2 linked regions of the Marinomonas mediterranea MMB-1 genome follow. The protein of the gene in region 2 interacts with the protein of the main gene of each other region in a pairwise test. Links are inferred from orthologs where the notes say so. Each region holds a gene or a part of one and is shown on either strand. Other genes may lie near its edges.

Evidence for each region. Proteins that work in one complex are often made in the same cells at the same time.
Region 1: the proteins of secD (region 2) and pheT interact in binary tests that used the Escherichia coli proteins (3 or more experiments, as listed by UniProt). The link is inferred for Marinomonas mediterranea MMB-1 from one-to-one orthologs.

Annotation. Positions count from the first base shown.
Region 1 is NC_015276.1:2,759,024-2,764,876, forward strand. Bases 2,788-5,853 are described here. They hold pheT (phenylalanine--tRNA ligase subunit beta), read right to left. Parts: upstream 5,480-5,853; coding sequence 3,095-5,479; downstream 2,788-3,094. Other genes in these bases: MARME_RS12560 (integration host factor subunit alpha), read right to left, coding at 2,794-3,090; pheS (phenylalanine--tRNA ligase subunit alpha), read right to left, coding at 5,498-5,853. Also shown: MARME_RS12540 (putative bifunctional diguanylate cyclase/phosphodiesterase), read right to left, coding at 1-245; MARME_RS12545 (DUF1853 family protein), read right to left, coding at 307-1,125; MARME_RS12550 (YqcC family protein), read right to left, coding at 1,126-1,470; MARME_RS12555 (DUF3549 family protein), read left to right, coding at 1,642-2,706.
Region 2 is NC_015276.1:1,724,914-1,733,387, reverse strand. What follows is about bases 2,477-5,375. They hold secD (protein translocase subunit SecD), read right to left. Parts: upstream 4,904-5,375; coding sequence 3,050-4,903; downstream 2,477-3,049. Other genes in these bases: yajC (preprotein translocase subunit YajC), read right to left, coding at 4,980-5,306; secF (protein translocase subunit SecF), read right to left, coding at 2,477-3,040. In the rest of the region: more of secF, read right to left, coding at 2,126-2,476; tRNA guanosine(34) transglycosylase Tgt, read right to left, coding at 5,416-6,534; tRNA preQ1(34) S-adenosylmethionine ribosyltransferase-isomerase QueA, read right to left, coding at 6,567-7,628; MARME_RS07775 (hypothetical protein), read right to left, coding at 7,965-8,474. UniProt on the Escherichia coli protein: Part of the Sec protein translocase complex. Interacts with the SecYEG preprotein conducting channel. SecDF uses the proton motive force (PMF) to complete protein translocation after the ATP-dependent function of SecA.

The sequences.
Region 1 (5,853 bases), 1.0 Mb from region 2 along the record:
CCATCTTGGCATTTAATAACCCAACACAGATTCTCTTCGCGTTCAGGTGATAGGGACGTGAGTGCCTGCACCTTATCGATTAGTGCATTCTTGAGCTGAGAGTTTAACAATCGATCCTTCGAAATCTCTGTCGAAAAAAGCGCCTTTGCCGAACGATTAGACCAACAAATAGATGATTTAGATACATCAATTAGCCAGCGGGCAGCCTCACGCGATTCTGTGTTTATAAAGAATAGATCGGACATCAATACCAAATATTTACAGCGAAAGTAAATTTATGCCTGAATCAGCCTCACTTTTCAAGCGTCACCATGCGTTTGGCACAACAAAAACCCATTTATTTCCATCGTTTATCATGAATTCGTCATAAACAGCAAATAATACAGGGCGGCTGTCGGTAGTGAAGCACTCTTTTAAATACAAGCAACACTCACTGTGATCTATGTATTCCATGTCCTCAGCATGTGTCAGCCAATGCGGTTTTTTAGCAATCGCGAGAGATGAAAATGCAGCTCGACAAAAATCATCGAATCTAATCCAAACAGCATCAGAATGATGACGATGCCGATTTAAAAAGTCGTAAAATAAACGACCAAAAACCAGCAATTCCGTTCTTTCCACCACGGGTAAAGAGCGGCTTTTTAACCACTCTATACCTTCATCCGTTTTCAAAATGGTTAGCTGATGAGTCAGCGCCCGCTCAGTTTTCTTATAAAGACTGTCATTTTTATTTGGACCGATCCAATCATGAGGCACCAAATCCGGCCTTTGCAGATAGAACTTTATTGCGATCTCAAACTGAATAAACTCACCTTGAGGCGTCCTTACAATCAAATCCACTTCCCCTAGCGTGCGCCCGGACAGGTGGATTTGTTCATGCTCACAGATCACTTCCAGTGTTGTGAAATGGCGAATGGCAAATGAAAACAGAACCTCAAAATAGGTTCCTAAAAAGTGAGATTTAACCTCAGAAAAAGCGTCTTCAATCAACGTTCTGTTATTAGATAAATTTTCTAGTTGAGCGTCCCAATCTTGAATGCGATAGTCCACCAAGTTCATCGCATCATTGATTGTCTCGAACTGAAGAACCCATCTAAGATCGTCGATTAAGTTTTTATTGACCATTTATGACATTCGCTGATTTAGGAGCTGATCTATCATGCGAATACAATGCACAATTTTACGCTGACCTTCCTGTGAAATTTCTAAATTGGCTTCACTTGCATAGTCAGCAATATTAGAAGAATGAGGTAACACCCCTCCGTCCTCTATGATCACTTTAAACCTTGGCACCATGATATATCGAATCCACTGATTAAACGCCATGCTATCCGCAGCAAAAGGAATCGTACTTTGCAAAGCCTCGTCTGTCGGTACAGGGCATTCCCAAGCCCCAGATTCACGCATTAGCACTTCTAAATCAAGCACTAGATCCGCTAGATCATGGTAACGTTTTATATCAACTACCACTGAATTCTCCAATTAAAACATATATAATTGATCGACATTTTATACACAATCAAGAGAACTTACGAATAAGCATACTGACACAAATACCTATTCTTTATGAAGCCGAATAAGGCAGACGTGCAGTGCATTTATTTATAACCTCTCTAGCGATTACCTCAACACGGTTTAACAATGAATCAAATAGAATCTTTAAGCGACCTCTTCAATTTAGTAGATTGTCACGTTACTTACTTTGATATCGGTAGACGAGTTCAAAAGCTAACACCTCAGCAAGTTATTCAATTCGATAAGAAGCAACAGGCTTACCCGTACCCGTTTCAAAAACATGCCTGGCTTGCTTGTGCTTTATTACCTAAGGATTCGAAAAATAAGGCTGACGATTCTGTCATTTGGTTTATTCGCCTCCCCATAGATGAAAAAGGCGCCTTAAACCTAGGAACACGAGATCACTTTATAAAATCCATTGTTGATAGAATACTGAACAAAGGAACGGAACAAGGTTTAAACGAAGCCCTAGAAGACAACCCATACGCATTCAAACCCGATCAAGAGCGCATGGCCAACTTCCACGCTATTATGGCGTGTGCACTCAATCAACCAAGCTCGCTCTATTATGAAGACGTTAAAACGTATTTATCGCAAAACCTTCCTGACGAGGACGGCACATGGAGTCAACTAGGTCTTCAAGGGATCGCTGATTTGGCGGCACGTCACGCCGAAGCCAGCACAGAAGCACTCATTGCAAATGCGATAAAGCGAGCGCCTCTGCCACTTTCTATGGCACTTTGTAATTGCTTAGAGCATCACTCTCTTTCAAGCTCTCTATCATCTGATATTGAAAGCATAGCAACCCTAGAAGAGCGGCCAGAGGTTCTAGCAGGCTACGTTCGAGCTCTTTCAAGTGGCGATCTATCCGCTCCACTAAATTTAGCGCTTTTTAAAGCTATTGGCGATATTTCATCCTGCGACGATACGCACATCCACTTATTAACTGCCCTCTCCGCTAAATGCCCTCATTGGCTATCTAAAGAACCAGCCTTACTAAGAGTCATTATGGAAAAACTTGCACACAGAGAAGACGGCTGGTTAGGGTTCAAACAAATCGTCGGAGAGCTAACTCAGCACCCCGAAACAAACTCCCCGCTCTGGGTATTGCTAAGATCTGAGCACATCAGCAGCACACTGAAAAAAGCGGTTGAAAGTCTGTTTTCACCTCAAACACACACAATCCAGTAACACGCTAAAAAAACGACTGCTCAGATACAAAAAAGCCAGGCTTTTAATAGCCTGGCTTTTTTGTATCTGAGCTTGTGCTTAACTCAATCACTCTTGCATGTAATTTTCAACTTTAGCCTTTAGCTTTTGACCTGGTCGAAAAGTAACCACCGTGCGAGCAGTGATTGGGATCTCTTCTCCGGTCTTTGGATTACGGCCAGGTCGCTGACTCTTTTCACGCACCTCAAAATTGCCAAAACCTGACAATTTCACTTGCTCCCGATCCACTAGAGACTCTCGTATTACCTGAAAAAACCCCTCTACCAGATCTTTTGCATCTTTCTTGGTCAAACCTATAGTTTCAACAAGGTTTTCCGCTAGATCCGCTTTAGTCAACGATGCCATAAGCTTACCCTCGAATAACAGCCCCAAGTTCTTCAGCTAATGCAGATACTATCTGATCAACCGTTTTGTTCACTTCTTCATCACTAAGAGTGTGGGAAGGATGCTGCCACGTCAAGCCCAAAGCAACACTTTTTTTAGATTCATCAATACCTTGACCTTGATAAACGTCAAAAACAGCCACTTTTTGGAAGGCCTCACCCGCATATTGAGCCACAATCGACTCTAAAGCACTTACAGGAATTTGACGATCAACGACTAACGCTAAATCTCGACGCACTTCAGGAAATTTAGATACCGCTGAATATTGAGGCAATTGGGCAGACAAAACAGCGTCCAGCTCAAGATCAAAAATATACACAGCTTGATTAATGCCAAGGTCTTTCGCGAACTGTGGGTGAAGCTCACCTAAGACTCCGACTTCCTTACCATCAATCAGAACTTTTGCAGATCGACCAGGGTGAAGATAAACGACATCTGCACGCTCAAATGCTGGAACCTGCCCCTGATTTAACTCAAATAGCGCCTCCACATGAGCCTTAATATCATAAAAATCAACACTCTCATTGTTATGATACCAACCTTCAGGAGAGCACGAGCCCGCAATGAGACCTGCAATACGCTCTTGCTGATCAAGCTCTGCCAATTTATCAACGCTACCTATAAAACGTCGCCCTGCCTCAAACAATCTAACTCGGGTCTGCTGCCTATTTTGGTTATACAGGTACGTTTTAACCAGACTAGGAACCAAACTCGGTCGCATCACCCCCATATCAGAAGAAATGGGATTCTCTAACGGCACAGGCGTAATATCAGGACAGAACTGTTTACTAAGAACCGGATCGATAAAGCTATACGTTACCGCTTCCTGATACCCATTAGCAACTAGCGTTGCTCTAACAGATTGAATCGGGGTTTTTGTCTCAGTAACCGGCTTGAAGTTAACAGCCGCAGTAGGCATAGAAGAAGGCAGATTGTCGTAACCGTAAATTCTAGCAACTTCTTCTATTAAGTCCGCTTCGATTTCAATATCAAATCGATGAGAAGGCGCAGCAATCACCCATTCGGTGTCCGACACACTGATTAAATCCATACCCAAACGAGTTAAGATTTCAGTTACTTGTGATTGCTCAAGAGCAATCGCTAAGTATTGATCCAATTTCTTGCGTCGTAGCGTTACTTGATTTGCCTTTGGCAAGTCAGCATCGTTAGCCACTTCAATTAAAGGCCCAACTTTACCGCCAGCGATTTCAACAATCAAAGCGGTTGCTCGCTCTATTGCTTTTTGCTGCAATGTCGCATCCACGCCACGCTCAAATCGGTGAGAAGAGTCTGTGTGTAAACCATATGAACGGGCTTTTCCAGCTAGCGCGATGGGTGCAAAGAAAGCAGATTCTAGGAAAATGTTTTGAGTACTGTCATTTACCCCTGACAACTCACCACCCATGATACCTGCCATTGCAAGCGGCCTTACTTCATCCGCAATAATCAGCGTATCTGGACGAAGTGTTATCTCTTGCCCATCAAGCAGGGTGATTTTTTCGTCTTGTGTCGCATTACGCACAACCACAAACCCATTTAAGTTAGCCAAATCAAATGCATGCATTGGCTGACCTAACTCAAGCATCACGTAATTGGTGATATCAACAATCGGGTCAATGGTTCTGATACCACTTCTACGCAGCTTTTCAGACATCCAAAGCGGCGTTTGAACAGCAACATTTACGCCGTTAATTACGCGGCCAATATAGCGAGGACAAGCCTCAGATGCTTCAACCTTAACGCTAAATGTATCGTCAACCTCAACATTTGAAGGTTCGATAACAACAGGTGACAAGTCCGTATTATTGAGAACACCAACTTCACGAGCTAAACCAGCGATACTCAGACAATCACTTCTATTAGGCGTTAAGTCGACATCGATAATCGCATCGTTTAAGCCCAAATATTCGCGGATATCTGTTCCAGTAGGCGCATCGTTAGACAATTCTAACAACCCGTCGTTATCGTCGCTAATACCAAGTTCCTCGGCAGCACACAACATACCAAAGGATTCAACCTGACGTAATTTGGCTTTCTTAATCTTAAAGTCAGCACCAAGAACAGCACCTACTTTTGCGAATGGAATTTTGATCCCTGCACGTGCATTTGGCGCGCCACACACAACCTGAAACTCTTCCGAGCCATCAGAAACACGGCAAACTTGCAATTTATCTGCATTCGGGTGTTTTTCTGCTGCTAAAATCTCGCCAACAACAACCCCTGAAAAGTCGCTTGCTACTGGCTCTACTTCGTCGACTTCCAGCCCCGCCATTGTTACCTGAGCAACAAGTTCATCGGTAGATATTTCTGGATTGACCCACTCTCTTAGCCAATTTTCACTGAATTTCATCTCTCTTCCTCAGACCGATTATTTAAATTGCGCTAAAAAACGCAAATCATTTTCGAAGAACATACGCAAATCGTCGACTTTATATCTCAACATCGCAAAGCGCTCAACGCCCATACCGAATGCAAATCCAGTGTATTTTTCTGAATCAATTCCAGACATTTCTAATACTTTAGGGTGCACCATGCCGCAGCCCAACACTTCTAACCAAGACTCTTCGCCTTTGCTATTGGTGCGCATAATGTCAACTTCAATTGAAGGCTCGGTAAATGGAAAATAGCTTGGACGGAAACGCGTCTTCAGATCGTCTTCGAAGAAAGCATTCAAAAACTCTTGTAAAATTCCTTTCAGATCAGCGAAAGATATATTCTCATCGA
Region 2 (8,474 bases):
GTGTGGAGAGGTTCGAACTCCCGACATTCGCCTTGTAAGGGCGACGCTCTCCCAACTGAGCTACACACCCGCTTAAGCTATGATTAGCTTTTGCGTATCCATTTTCTGAGAAAGAAAATGGCGGAACGGACGGGACTCGAACCCGCGACCCCCTGCGTGACAGGCAGGTATTCTAACCAACTGAACTACCGCTCCAGATCTATTTAACTTTCACTTACCTTCGTAAGCCCACTGTCAAATAAGTGGTGGGTGTGGAGAGGTTCGAACTCCCGACATTCGCCTTGTAAGGGCGACGCTCTCCCAACTGAGCTACACACCCGCTTGAGCTATTGCTAGCTTTTGCGTTTTACATCCTCTAAAGAAGATGGCGGAACGGACGGGACTCGAACCCGCGACCCCCTGCGTGACAGGCAGGTATTCTAACCAACTGAACTACCGCTCCAGATCTATTTAACTTTTACTTACCTTCGTAAGCCCACTGTCAAATAAGTGGTGGGTGTGGAGAGGTTCGAACTCCCGACATTCGCCTTGTAAGGGCGACGCTCTCCCAACTGAGCTACACACCCGCTTGAGCTATTGCTAGCTTTTGCGTTTTACATCCTCTAAATAAGATGGCGGAACGGACGGGACTCGAACCCGCGACCCCCTGCGTGACAGGCAGGTATTCTAACCAACTGAACTACCGCTCCAGATCTATTTAACTTTCACTTACCTTCGTAAGCCCACTGTCAAATAAGTGGTGGGTGTGGAGAGGTTCGAACTCCCGACATTCGCCTTGTAAGGGCGACGCTCTCCCAACTGAGCTACACACCCGCTTGAGCTATTGCTAGCTTTTGCGTTTTACATCCTCTAAAGAAGATGGCGGAACGGACGGGACTCGAACCCGCGACCCCCTGCGTGACAGGCAGGTATTCTAACCAACTGAACTACCGCTCCAGATCTATTTAACTTTTACTTACCTTCGTAAGCCCACTGTCAAATAAGTGGTGGGTGTGGAGAGGTTCGAACTCCCGACATTCGCCTTGTAAGGGCGACGCTCTCCCAACTGAGCTACACACCCGCTTAAGCTATTGCTAGCTTTTGCGTTTTACATCCTCTAAAGAAGATGGCGGAACGGACGGGACTCGAACCCGCGACCCCCTGCGTGACAGGCAGGTATTCTAACCAACTGAACTACCGCTCCATATCTATTTAACTTTTACTTACCTTCATAAGCCCACTGTCAAATAAGTGGTGGGTGTGGAGAGGTTCGAACTCCCGACATTCGCCTTGTAAGGGCGACGCTCTCCCAACTGAGCTACACACCCGTTTGAGCTATTGCTAGCTTATGGGGAAACATCAATCGCATGGTGCCGGCACCAAGAGTCGAACTCGGGACCCTCTGATTACAAGTCAGATGCTCTACCAACTGAGCTATACCGGCAGATATGTTTTGCGATGTAATGGTGCCGGCACCAAGAGTCGAACTCGGGACCCTCTGATTACAAGTCAGATGCTCTACCAACTGAGCTATACCGGCAAACATGCTTTATTTCTTTTACAAACTCGGCGAGAAACTCGCTTAGAGATGGTGCCGGCACCAAGAGTCGAACTCGGGACCCTCTGATTACAAGTCAGATGCTCTACCAACTGAGCTATACCGGCATAAAGAACTAAAACAAATTGTATTTACCAAGAAATGGTGCCGACACCAAGAGTCGAACTCGGGACCCTCTGATTACAAGTCAGATGCTCTACCAACTGAGCTATATCGGCTTTTCCGTTTCTGGTCGGGACGGCAGGATTTGAACCTGCGACCACTAGCACCCCATGCTAGTGCGCTACCAGGCTGCGCTACGCCCCGCACGCTGAACAAGACACTGTCTCTGTCAGCGGGTGCGTATATTACTATATGAATCTGAAAAGGGAAGAGTTTTTTGCGTTTTTTTTAACTTTTATATCAAAATCTGCGGAATTGGATAGGATTCATCCAATTCAAACGCCAAACATCAATTATCGCCTATAAATGAACCACTTAACTTATGAAAATGGTCAAATCCTAGACATTAAAAAAGGCTTGCGAATGATTTCAGCAAGCCTTTTTTGTTCTATGCCATTCAGAGCTTATTAGGCCCTTACGAAGGAACTAAGGTAACTCGTCTTCCAGCTCTTCTTTTGGTGCTGGAATAAGATCTTCTTTCTTAATGTTTTGAGCCAACAATAAGTTCGCAGCAACAAAGATAGAAGAGTATGTACCGATCACGATACCCACCAACAAGGCAAACGAGAAGTTATTAATGGCTTCTCCGCCAAACAAGAAGAGAACCACCAATACAAACAAGGTTGTCATCGATGTAATAATCGTACGACCTAGTGTTTGGTTAATGGACTCATTAATCAGCTCTTCAGGCTCTGTTTCACGCATGATCCTAAAGTTTTCACGGATTCGGTCACATACTACGATGGTATCGTTGAGCGAGTAACCAATCACGGCCAATAGCGCCGCCAAAACAGTCAGGTCGAACTCTATTTCAAACAAAGAGAACACACCTAATGTGATCACTACATCGTGCGCCAATGCCGCGACAGACGCAATAGAGAACTTAAATTGGAAACGCACTGCAACGTAAAGCATTACGATTGCCAAGGCCAGCAACATGCCCAGACCACCCTGCTCTCTCAGCTCCTCGCCCACTTGCGCCCCGACGAACTCAGAACGCTGTAAAGAAACACCGACTTTGCCGTTCTCTTTTAACGCAACCAGTACTTCGTCGCCTAATGTCGCTGTGTATGAGTTCGCCATACGCACAACTACATCGGTAGGAGAACCGAAGTTCTGAACAACAACGTCACTGTAATTATTCTGAGCCAATACCGCTCGGACATCATCCAAGTTTGGCGCTTCGTCATATTTAACTTCAACCAGCGTACCGCCGGTAAAATCTAGACCGAATTGCAAACCTTTCGTCGCAAGCGATCCGATGGAAATCAGGATCAGTAGCACCGAAAACATAGCAACGATTTTGCGCATTGCCATAAAGGGTATATTTGTTACTTTCATCTTCTACTCCTAAATGTACAAGCGCTTGTTTTTGCGGCCGCCATAAACAAGGTTAACTTGTGCTCTCGTTACCACAATCGCTGTAAACATTGAGGTCAAAATACCCAATGATAGCGTCACGGCAAACCCTTTTACCGGCCCTGTACCCACAGCAAACAGGATAACAGCAACCAGCAATGTCGTGATATTAGCATCAAATATTGTCGTAAACGCTCGGTTAAAGCCTGAATGAATGGCCTGCTGACTCGGCAAACCGTTCGCAAGCTCTTCTTTAATCCGCGAGAATATGAGTACGTTTGCGTCGACCGCCATACCCATTGTCAATACGATCCCGGCTATACCTGGCAAGGTTAAGGTTGCGGACATTAAAGACATGAAAGCCATCAACAATACGATGTTCAGAATCAAAGACACATTCGCAAACACACCGAATACTTTGTAGTAAATCAGCATGAATAACATCACAACCAACATACCAATCTGAGCAGAGGTCACACCCAATTTTATGTTTTCAGCACCTAAGCTTGGACCAATTGTGCGTTCTTCGACAAAGTAGATTGGCGCAGCCAATGCACCTGCGCGAAGTAGCAAAGCCAATTCTGATGATTCACGAGGGCTGTCTAGACCGGTAATACGGAAAGAGTTACCCAAGGTCGTTTGAATCGTGGCCAATGAAATAATGCCTTTTTCACTGTAACTACGACGCACTTCTTTTAACGAGCCGTCTTCTTGTTCTACAAAGCGAGAACGACTTTTATGCTCAATAAACACAACCGCCATATTTCGGCCAACAGCAGATCGCGTTACTTTCGCCATCTGTTTGCCGCCTTTTGAGTCTAGGCTGATGTTTACCTGCGGACGTCCATTCTCATCAAATGAGGAGTTCGCATCTGAGACACTGTCACCTGTTATGATGATGTCTTTCTCTAATTGCGCGGTACGACCACTGCCATTACGGAAGGTTAGCGTTTCGGTATCAGAAGCATTTGCGTCTAGACCCGCTTCTAAACGAAACTCTAGGTTTGCCGTTGCACCGATAATACGTTTCGCTGCCGCTGTATCCTGCACACCAGGAAGCTCTACAACAATACGATTACTACCTTGACGCTGCACTAACGGTTCCGCCACACCAAGTTCGTTAACTCGGTTACGAAGTGTCGTTAAGTTCTGCTCTAATGCATACGCTTCGATTTCTTTCTGTTCGGCCTCACTAAAGCCGATCGTCAAGAAGAAGCTTTTTCCGTCTTCCACAGTACGGTATAGATAATCGCCAAAATCATCTTTTAACAGTGACTCAGCTAAATCACGATCAGAATCTTTTAGGAAACGAATCGACATCACACCATCTTTGATTTCAACACTGCGATAACGGATACGTTCTTTTCGAAGTGCAGCCTTCATTTCACTACCAGCAACCTCTAAACGTTGCTTAAGCGCTGCCGGAGTATCCACTTCCAATAAGAAATGCACACCACCGCGAAGGTCCAAACCTAGTTTAGCGGGACCTGCACCGAGTGACGCTAACCAATCCGGCGTTGTTGGCACCAAATTTAGCGCGGTGACATAACCATCACCTAATGCTGCAGCTATAACTGGCTTCGCTGCCAATTGGTCCTCACCGTTATCGAAACGCAAGGTACCACCAGCAGAGGTCAATTCTGCTGCTTTTAATTCTATTCCAGCTTTATCAAGCGCATTTCGTGCTGTTTTTAACGTTCGCTCATCTACTGTGCTGGTCGCTTTTTGGGTCGAAATTTGTAGGGCTGGATCATCTGGATATAAATTGGGCAATGCGTAAACTACGCCAAACACCAATACGGCCAAGATGAGCAGGTACTTCCACAAGGGATACTTGTTGAGCATGAAAGATCCTTTACACTGGATAATGTTACGGTATTAAAACAAGAAAGCGCCCTCTATCGGGCGCTTTCTCACCATATTAAATGGATTTCAGCGTTCCTTTCGGAAGAACGGAAGTAACAGATGCTTTTTGAAATTTCATTTCAACTTCGTCTGATACTTCTAGAACAATGTAGTTGTCGTCTACTTTGGTTACTTTACCAAGAATACCGCCGCTTGTTACCACTTCAGTTCCTTTCGCCAAAGAAGCAATCAAGTTGCGATGCTCTTTTGCACGTTTTGCTTGTGGGCGCCACATCAAGAAATAGAAAATGATAACGAAGCCGACAAGTAGGACAATATTAAATATGCCTGCGTCTGCTGGTGCGCCACCTTCAGCGTATGCTGGTGAGATCAATGCGATCATGGTGTTTACTCTCCAATGGTTTATGAAACTCTCGTCTCGCTATTTACAGTTACTAAACGCGAAACTATTACTATAAATACGACGCTTTTACTTAAATGCAAAAACGTTATTATTTAGACAAAGGCGGTGTTTCCATTCCGCGTTTTGCATAAAACTCATCAACAAAGGCGTCAAATCTACCTTCATCAAGCGCTGTGCGCAATCCTGCCATCAACGTTTGGTAATATCTCAGGTTATGAATGGTATTAAGTTGTGCACCTACCATTTCTTGACACTTATCTAGATGATGTAAATAAGCCCGAGAAAAGTTTTTACAAGTGTAACAATCACATTCTTCATCCAAAGGACGAGTATCGTGACGATTTTTAGCATTTCGGATACGAACAACGCCGTCAGATGTAAACAAGTGTCCGTTACGAGCATTTCGAGTTGGCATAACGCAGTCGAACATATCAACGCCACGTCGCACGCCTTCCACTAGATCCTCAGGCTTACCGACACCCATTAAGTATCTTGGTTTATCCTCTGGCATTTTGTGCGCCACATGATCAAGCACCTTCATCATTTCGTGCTTAGGCTCACCGACGGACAAACCACCGATCGCGTAACCATCAAAACCAATGTCTGTTAGCCCTTCCAACGATTCATCTCGAAGGTTTTCGTACATACTACCTTGGATAATACCGAACAATGCAGACGGGCTATCACCATGCGCATCTTTCGAACGCTGCGCCCAACGCAAACTCATGCGCATAGACTTAGCGGCTTCCGTTTCGGTTGCAGGGTAAGGTGTACATTCGTCAAAAATCATTACGATATCGGAGCCAAGCTCTCGCTGCACTTCCATCGAGATTTCAGGGTTTAAAAATACCTTGGAACCATCAACGGGAGAACGAAAACTCACACCATCTTCTGTGATTTTTCGCATTTCACCTAACGAAAACACTTGAAAACCACCAGAATCCGTCAGAATCGGTTTTTTCCACTGAGTAAAGTCATGCAAATCGCCATGCTCTTTAACCACTTCCGTTCCGGGACGTAACCATAGGTGGAACGTATTACCCAAGATGATGTCTGCACCGATCTCTTCGATGTCTTTTGTTAACATACCTTTAACGGTTCCATAGGTACCGACTGGCATGAAAGCGGGCGTTTCGACGTTGCCGCGTGGAAAGCTCAATGTCGCACGTCGCGCTTTGCCCGACGTTGCGTGAACTTCAAAGTCCATAAAACATTCTGGACGTTTTTCTGACATTTCTTTTATTCCTCTGACTGCGGACCGCTTGCTTCTGGGTTCCGCGTAATAAACATGGCATCACCGTAACTAAAGAAACGATACTTCTCGTCTACCGCTGCTTTGTAGGCTGCCATCACGTTTGAGTAACCTGCAAACGCACTGATTAACATAATGAGCGTGGATTCTGGCAAATGAAAGTTTGTCACCAACGCATCCACCGTTTTGAATTCATACCCTGGATAAATAAAGATGCTGGTATCATCCGCCATTGGCTCGATCTGCCCAGACTGACTCGCAGATTCTAGCGAACGAACACTGGTTGTCCCCACTGCGATTACGCGCTTACCATTCGCTTTTGCCTGTCGCACTTTATCGACAACCTCTTGCGAAACTTCGGCATACTCAGAATGCATGATATGGTCTTTAACATCGTCGACTTTTACAGGTTGGAATGTCCCCGCTCCTACGTGCAAAGTAACGAATGCCGTATCTACACCTTTCTCAGCGAGTTTCTCCAACAGCTCATCATCAAAATGCAAGCCAGCGGTTGGTGCTGCGACTGCGCCCGGTTTTTCATTGTATACCGTTTGGTATCGCTCCTGATCGCTGTCTTCATCAGGACGCTCAATATAAGGAGGCAATGGCATATGGCCTACTTTTTCGAGCACCTCTAAAACCGGATTCTCAAACTGTAAACGAAACAGATTAGCATCACGCTCAACCATTACCGCTTTGAAGGATTCGTTTCTGTCCGTACCAAGATAAAGTTCATTGCCGGGCTTTGGCGACTTACTCGCACGAACATGTGCCAGTATTTCGGTGGATGAAAGTAAGCGTTCGACAAGCACTTCAACCTTCCCACCTGACGCCTTTTGACCAAATACGCGCGCAGGGATAACGCGTGTGTTGTTAAACACCATTAGATCGCCAGGTTCAACCAAAGAAAGCACATCACTGAACACCCCATGCTTTAACTCTCCAGTTTGACCATGAAGCTGCAACAAACGACTCGACGAGCGTTCTGGCATCGGGTAACGAGCAATAAGCTCATCAGGTAAGTTGAAATGGTAATCGGATACTTTCATAAGGTTTCAATAACGGCAATCTAAAAAAACGACGCGGCATTTTAGCGAATTTCTTGTCCATTTGGTACGATTCAAGCGGAAAACCTGAATGAATAAACCTAGAAGGGCTTAATTAACGGCTTTTTTATAAAAAATTAAATTAAGCATTGACAGCCTTAAAGAAATCACGATAATACGCCTCACCTTTTTCAAAGCCAGTGTGATGGAATTGGTAGACATGACGGATTCAAAATCCGTTGCCTCACGGCGTGGCGGTTCGAGTCCGCCCACTGGTACCAAATTAAAAAAAAGCCCGTTAAGTTCGTTCTTAACGGGCTTTTTTTTAATTTGGTATTTTTACTTTTCTGAGAGTGATAAATTCGCCTCGTCTACTCGCACATATTCCCACTTACCAAGACTCTTATTCAATTGATAAAGAATCATTCCATCTTTATCGAACACCTCTTTAACCAAACGCTGTTTGGATCCAACCCCCTTCAAATTGCGAACCCAAACACCATTAATGTACTCCGTATTCACATATCTCGATTTACCTCGATAGTCTTTATATTCACAGACTCCAATCACAAACTTACAAGCTGAGTCCGAATAATATGGGATCAGATCACCCCCCTTGCCTACTCGATATAAAACACCATTTTTCCACGCTATGACATTTTCATAGGTCTTATCTTCCTCACCTACATATACGGAATAATAGAACGCAGCACCTTCTATTTTAGTAAGTGTCGCATTAAGCGGAACACTTAACTTTCCTTCCGTATCTGCAATTTGATTCTGCAGAATATACCTATGCCCCAAAGATAGATGGGAATGATCAAATTCCTGCTCATCCCCTGGAGCCAG